3 regions of the Priestia sp. YIM B13551 genome follow, and region 3 is predicted to be linked to each of the others. Evidence: riboswitches for the same ligand, from Rfam matches in the RefSeq annotation. Region 3 holds a riboswitch; each other region holds the start of a gene.
The links. Region 3 has a riboswitch for S-adenosylmethionine ahead of ACFX4N_RS22025 (methionine ABC transporter ATP-binding protein). Riboswitches for the same ligand answer to the same signal wherever they lie in the genome.
Positions count from the first base shown of each region.

Region 1: it holds a riboswitch for S-adenosylmethionine, as region 3 does, so the genes downstream of both, ACFX4N_RS08755 (hypothetical protein) here and ACFX4N_RS22025 (methionine ABC transporter ATP-binding protein) in region 3, are expected to answer to the same signal.
Region 2: it holds a riboswitch for S-adenosylmethionine, as region 3 does, so the genes downstream of both, ACFX4N_RS03440 (Na+/H+ antiporter NhaC family protein) here and ACFX4N_RS22025 (methionine ABC transporter ATP-binding protein) in region 3, are expected to answer to the same signal.

Region 1 is NZ_JBHZOX010000001.1:1,724,074-1,726,338, reverse strand. It holds gene ACFX4N_RS08760 (M20 peptidase aminoacylase family protein) at 1-859, shown strand, start outside; SAM riboswitch class I at 923-1,024, shown strand; gene ACFX4N_RS08755 (hypothetical protein) at 1,092-1,334, shown strand; gene ACFX4N_RS08750 (M20/M25/M40 family metallo-hydrolase) at 1,804-2,265, shown strand, end outside.
Region 2 is NZ_JBHZOX010000001.1:664,319-666,583, forward strand. It holds gene ACFX4N_RS03440 (Na+/H+ antiporter NhaC family protein) at 1-1,129, opposite strand, end outside; SAM riboswitch class I at 1,216-1,322, opposite strand; gene ACFX4N_RS03445 (ABC transporter permease) at 1,424-2,191, opposite strand; gene ACFX4N_RS03450 (ABC transporter ATP-binding protein) at 2,184-2,265, opposite strand, start outside.
Region 3 is NZ_JBHZOX010000005.1:66,305-68,569, forward strand. It holds gene ACFX4N_RS22020 (methionine ABC transporter permease) at 1-180, opposite strand, end outside; gene ACFX4N_RS22025 (methionine ABC transporter ATP-binding protein) at 173-1,198, opposite strand; SAM riboswitch class I at 1,330-1,437, opposite strand; gene ACFX4N_RS22030 (thioredoxin family protein) at 1,618-1,917, opposite strand; gene ACFX4N_RS22035 (toprim domain-containing protein) at 1,932-2,265, opposite strand, start outside.

The DNA.
Region 1 (2,265 bases), on a different contig from region 3:
CCATGATTTTCATACGGCTTCTATAATCGGAGCAGCTATCCTTCTTAAAGAGCGTCAGCAGGAGCTTTGCGGTACGGTTCGATTTATCTTTCAGCCAGCCGAAGAAACGGCTTCTGGGGCAAAAATGCTAGTTGAAAAAGGTGTGCTCGAAGGAGTGGAAGCGATATTTGGGATGCATAACAAACCGGATCTTCCTGTAGGAACCATTGGTATTAAACCGGGACCTTTAATGGCAAGTGTTGATCGTTTTGAAATTGACGTCAAAGGAGTAGGAGGTCACGCGGGTATTCCTGAAAAAACAATAGATCCGATTGCTGCTGCTGGTCAAATTGTTACTAGTTTACAAACCATTGTCAGCCGTAATCTCAGCCCCTTTCAAAATGTTGTTGTCAGCATAACTCAAATCCATGGAGGGAGCTCGTGGAACGTCATTCCTGACAAAGTAACGCTTGAAGGAACTGTGCGTACCTTTCAAGAAGAAGCGAGAGAAAAAATACCGGCTCTTATGAAACGAACTGCTGAAGGGATTGGCGCAGCTTTCGGGGCTTCAGTAGACGTTAAATGGTATCCATATCTTCCTGTAGTAAACAATGATGATACGCTGGAAAAACTAGTTACTAAAGCGGCAGAGGATCTTAGTTATCAAGTCGTAGAAGCTGAACAATCGCCTGGAGGAGAAGATTTTGCCGTATATCAGCAGCATGTACCAGGATTTTTTGTATGGATGGGTACAGCTGGAGAATATGAATGGCACCATCCTTCTTTTTCATTAAATGAAGAGGCATTACTTGTAGCAGCTTCTTATTTTGCTAATCTAAGCTTTCATTTTTTGAATTCATTCCATTACCAAAAAAATTAAAATATTTTTATTTTTCTATTTACGGGGATGGAATTGTTTGATAAAATAAATTTTAAATTAAAAAAGTTATCACGAGTGGACGAGAGATCTGGCTCTTTGACTCCACAGCAACCTACGAATGTAAGGTGCTCCTACCAGCAAAGCATGTGCTTTGGGTGATAAAACGGGTGAAAAACTCATTTTGCATCAAAGCAAAATGAGTTTTTTTATTTTTCTAAAAGGAGAGGGTTTTATGAGTCATACAGCAGTTGCAGCACATACAGGAGAGAAAGCATTAAAGGAAGCAGTGAAATTATTAGGAAAGCATTATCAAGTAGCTTATCGCGAATTAGAAACATTTTATGAAATTGTGGTCGAAAACCATGTTCGTACATATGCTGTAGGCATAGATATTAAAGATGTACAAAAAGCAAATGAACTAGAAATTTATTCATCATGCTGTTCCAAGCTTGAGCGAGTAGGCTGTCTTTTATAGAAGAAGTCTGCTCGCGCCTCTATTTTTTAAGTGTTTTTAAATAGAAAGCATGGTTTTTGACAAGCAAAGAATCTGGTGGGTATAATCAATACTCACTAGGTTTTAAAATTAATCATAAATTGTCGAAATTTTTACGCAAATTAAAGGTTACATTCGAAATGAATTGTGGTATGTTATAAAACAAGAATATTTTATGAAAGGAGCATTGAAATGGAAATGTCTCTTGAACACGGAAACGATGCAGGAAGCGAACAGCTTATTGATCGTATCCTAGACTTTTTAGAAGATGACGAAAAGTAAAAAAAGAGTGTGCGGTGCTATCCCTAGCCGCGCACTCTTTTTTTATCATGTGCGTAAAGGCAGCGCCATACTATGATACATAGGGATAGAATGAAAGAGTCTCTGTCAAAGGGATTGACGAATGGTTTTGTTTGATAGAAAATTTAGAAAAAGGAAAGAGATGAAGGGTATGTCGAACAAAACATCTTTGTATCAAACAAAAGAACAGTTAAAAAAACTTGTAAGCGAATTGGTTTCTATACCTAGCGTGACAGGAACGATGGCAGAAGTGGAAATGGCTGAATCGATAGCGTCTTATTTATTGAAGCTGCCTTACTTTCAAAAAAACGAGCAAGTCGAGCTTCATTCAACAGGAGACGGACGGTCGATTGTCACAGCTTTTGTTCAAGGGAAAAATACGAATAAAACAGTTGTACTAGTAAGTCATTACGATGTAGTGGATGTACAAGATTATGGACAGTGGAAAAAGGATGCTTTTCACGCTGATACATTAACGAGTACTTTTTATAACCATATGGAACAAGTTCCGGCGCACGTACAAAAGGATATGATAAAAGGAGACTGGCTTTTTGGCAGAGGAACGATGGACATGAAAGCAGGCATTGCCCTGCATATCAGTATGGTTGAACGA
Region 2 (2,265 bases), on a different contig from region 3:
GAACGCTGCATGAAAACAAGTCCAGCAGACTGGCTGATTTACGATTATCAATTGAATACTTATCAGAGATTTCTTTTGCTAACGGACCTGCTGTAATAATTGAAATCGTGTTATTAGCCGTCGCTAAATTAGTTAAACTTACCAATCCGGCGATGCTGAATTCTCCGCCTTTTTTTGTTTGAATGCGTCGTGTTAATAAATTCAATAAGAACTGAATACCGCCATTATAGCGAATAAGCTCAACCATTCCGCCAATTAACAGAGATAAAATAATTAACTCTGACATTCCGCCAATACCTTCTGTCACAGTTTTAGCAAGAGAAGAAAGCGTGTAGCTTCCGTCAGCTAATCCAATCACGCCGGCTAGCACAATTCCTCCGGTTAAAATGCTTAATACGTTTGCACCAAATACTGCAGCAATGAGTACGCCGATATAAGGCAAGATTTTAAACCAGCTGAAATCTTTAATTTCTACTGATGACGTGTTTCCTAGCGTCATTACAAGCAATAGAATCACTGTAACAATCGCTGCAGGAAGTACGATAAAAAAGTTTACTTTCAATTTATCTGTCATATTTGTTTTTTGCGTACGAACTGCCGCAATCGTTGTATCAGAGACAACAGATAAATTATCACCAAACATTGCACCGCCAATCACACCGGCTATTGCCAATGTAACAGAAACATGCGCTTGCTCACTGATTCCTACAGCGATAGGTCCCAGCGCAGCAATTGTTCCCATTGATGTTCCCATCGAAATTGAAATGAATGCGCCAATAACAAAGATTCCTGCTACGACTAAGCTTTGCGGAAGCACAGAAAGCGCTAAGTTTACCGTTGAATCCACAGCTCCCATGCCTTTAGCGACTTCAGAAAAAGCACCTGCTAAAATAAAAATAAGCACCATAATAATGATATCAGGATGTCCTGCTCCTTTAGCAAAACGCTCCACTTTTACATTAAGTGAATCTTTGCGGTTCATAGCCAGCGCCACAATGGCTGCAATGATAATGGCTACTAATACAGGCAGCTTATAAAAGTCTCCCGTTATAATTCCTGATCCGACAAACAGGACTAAAAAGACGCCCAGCGGTAACAGCGCCCAGCCGTTTCCTTTTTGTTGTTCCATTCTTAACACCTCTTGTTTACGTAATAAAAAAAGACCTCTTCTTATTGATAAGAAGAGGTCTCTTATTTTGTATCATAAGATTACCCTTCTCATCTTCCAAACGAAACATCGTCTGCTGGATTTGGCACCGCACTGCGTACAGCCAGTTGCCGAGACATCATAGGGCCAGTCCCTCCGTCTCTCTTGATAAGAAGTTTATAGTTGTTTTAAAAATAGTCTTTCACTACTGTAATCTCTTTTTATTTAATTGTCAAATGCTATTTCAGAAAAATATATAGTGCGAAAATTCTCACATCAATTAGCTACGTCTCGTTTTAAAAACGCTGCCCAAGCTACGCCCATAAAGAAGACAAAATGCGCGACTAAGACGAAGATTGAAAATGGAATCGTCATGCCGTCAAACAGCGGTTTCATTCCGTCCATATACTGCACAAAGTTCGTGTTGGCAAATAATAAAAATTTCCCCCACCATAAGCCTAACTCTGATACTAGTCCTGTTACAGCTTTCGCGCCGATACTTACGACAATAGCTAGACTTGAAGCAAGCGCGCTGTTTCTAAATAAAGACGACAGCATGAATGCGAACGTCATCATCATAAACGTTTCCATATACGCACTGTCATACGTAAGCGTAATGTTTTTAAGCAGCTGCGCATCTCCTTCTAGACTGGTAAATCCAAAGAACAAGGCTCCCCATACAAACGAAAAAAGCAAATAGCTCAGTAAATAATACAAGCTAATTAAAATGAGGGTTAGGTACTTGGATGCTAAAATCGTTGAACGTCTAGCAGGGCGAATTAAAAGAAGCTTAATGGTACCTGCCTCAAACTCTTTTGCAACCATTGACCCTCCAACAGCAAGAGCAAAAAATTGAACAAGAATGAGCATACCTGAACTAAATGACAGGAAGTTCAAAATGTTGTCTTCCGTTCCCGCACTGTTTGCTACTTTCTTCATTAAAAGAGCCATACAAAGAGTTAAAATACCGATTGTAATAAACGTGACTTTTGTACTTCTTTTATGAAACCATTTCATATGTTCATTTTGAATTAACTTAAGCATGGTGCTCTCCTTCCGTAACGGACATAAACGAATCTTCAAGCGTCTCATACACAGGAGTGATTCGGTAGACTAAA
Region 3 (2,265 bases):
AATGGCATATAAAGGTTTGTTTTGCCAAAGCTGTCCTTTGGACGTTAAAAATAAAAGCAAGCCTAATAAAATACCTAGAACAAACGTGGCTATAACTGAAATAGCCGTCATATATAGTGTTTCATTTGTCGCTTGAATAAAATCATCTAAAATAACGTTTGGAAATAGTTTCTCAAGCATTTGTCATTACCTCCACTTCTACCTGCTGCTCATGAATGTATGCAATGACTTTTTCAACTTCTGTTAATTCTCCGTCTAAATGAACGAACAACGTTCCGTATGAACCTGTTTGTGTATGAGAAATCTTTCCTTGCAAAATATTAATCGTTACATCAAACTGTTTTAAAATCGTTGTAATGAGCGGTTGCTCTGCTTTTCCGCCAACAAACGTCAGCTGAATAATTTGCCCGCTTGGATATAACTCCTGTACTTGTTCAATTGTTTCAAACGTTTCTTCTGGTTCAGAAATCTGTTGAACGAATCGTTTTGTAATCGGCTGCTTAGGTTTTCTGAATACTTCTAGCACTTGTCCTTCTTCTACTACTGCCCCATTTTCCATAACGGCTACCCGATGACAAATTTTACGAATAACGTGCATTTCATGAGTAATCAATACAATGGTTAACCCTAGCTTCTCATTAATATCTACTAACAGATCTAAAATGGAATCTGTCGTTTGAGGATCAAGCGCTGATGTTGCTTCATCACACAGCAATACTTTTGGGTTATTGGCTAACGCTCGAGCAATACCAACACGCTGCTTTTGTCCACCGCTAAGCTGTGATGGATAAGCATTTTCACGCCCTTCAAGCCCGACTAGCTTGATAAGCTCGTCTACTCGTTTCATTCTTTTTTCTTTTGAGATCCCTGCTATTTCTAACGGAAAGGCAATATTTTCTCGCACCGTACGCGACCACAAGATATTAAAGTGCTGAAACACCATACTAATTTCTTGTCTAGCTTTTCTGAGTTTTCCGCCTTTAATTTTTCCAATATCATTACCTGCTACTTCGACCGTTCCTGTCGTTGGTGTTTCTAACCCGTTTAGCAAGCGAATTAAAGAACTTTTCCCCGCTCCGCTATAACCAATAATTCCGTAAATTTCACCTTGGTTAACGGTTAGATTCACATTATCAACAGCTGTTACTTGACCGCTTTTAGCCTGATAAATTTTTGTAACGTCTGTTAATGTAATCATATTTCTTCACCTTCTTTAGTAAAAACTTAATTATGTTAGGTTGCCCTATAGGATGAAAAAGCCGTAAAACAATTTTCCTCATTAAAAAAGCCTCTCTGCGCATGACAGAAAGGCTCGATATTTAATCCTTTCTCTCATCTTTCAAAGCGCATAGCTTTGCAGGAATTGGCACCATTTCAGTTAGTCTGACGGTTGCCGGGTTTCACAGGGCTCAGTCCCTCCACCTCTCTTGATAAGAGTTCGCAACAATTATTTTGTTTTTGGGAAATATTCATTCATTTATGAACATTCATGAGTGTGATTTTAGCATGTGTCAGATAGGCTGTCAACAGATTTTGTTCTTGGGATAATATCCCAAGATTTCAACAGCCCCAACGGTTTGCTCTCTTTCAATTTCTTCATTTTAAACAAACGTTTGATTATCGAAGCTCTTCAAGTACGTGCTCGATAGAATGAAACGCATAGAGTTTTTTTACCATTTCGCCATTTTTCACTTCAATCAAACAAGGTACACTTTCAATTGAAAATACTTCTGCTTTTGAAGGCATATAATTTAAATTGCTCATTCCGATGGTCACACCAGGCAGCATCGCTTCTGCTACGGTTAACATTTTTTTTGCCAGCTGACATGTCCCGCAAAAAGGTGTATGGAAAAAGATAAACGCTCTTTGTCCTTCTTTTAACTGATCGTCAAGCTGTTTTTCGCTCCATTCTTGCATGTTGCTCATTCCTTTTATGTTAAAAATTCTGCATTAACATCGATATTGGCACTCAGTAATACTGTTGCTATGTGATGTCTAGGGGCGGCAGCAACCTCTCGGTACATTTTATCAATATATAGATGCTCTGCTTCCGGAAGCTCTCGTTTAAATTGTTTTCTTAGCTTATTCCCTGAATCATCAGAGTCAACGAGTATGTATACCTCTTTGTTAAACGTAAAGTCAATAATTTCATCCAGCTTTGATAAACTAATCGTACCGTTTGTACAGATAATTTCAATTGGTTCTCGAATGATATCTTGGATACGTTTTTTATCTGATTTTCCTTCGACAATAATTACTTTTTCA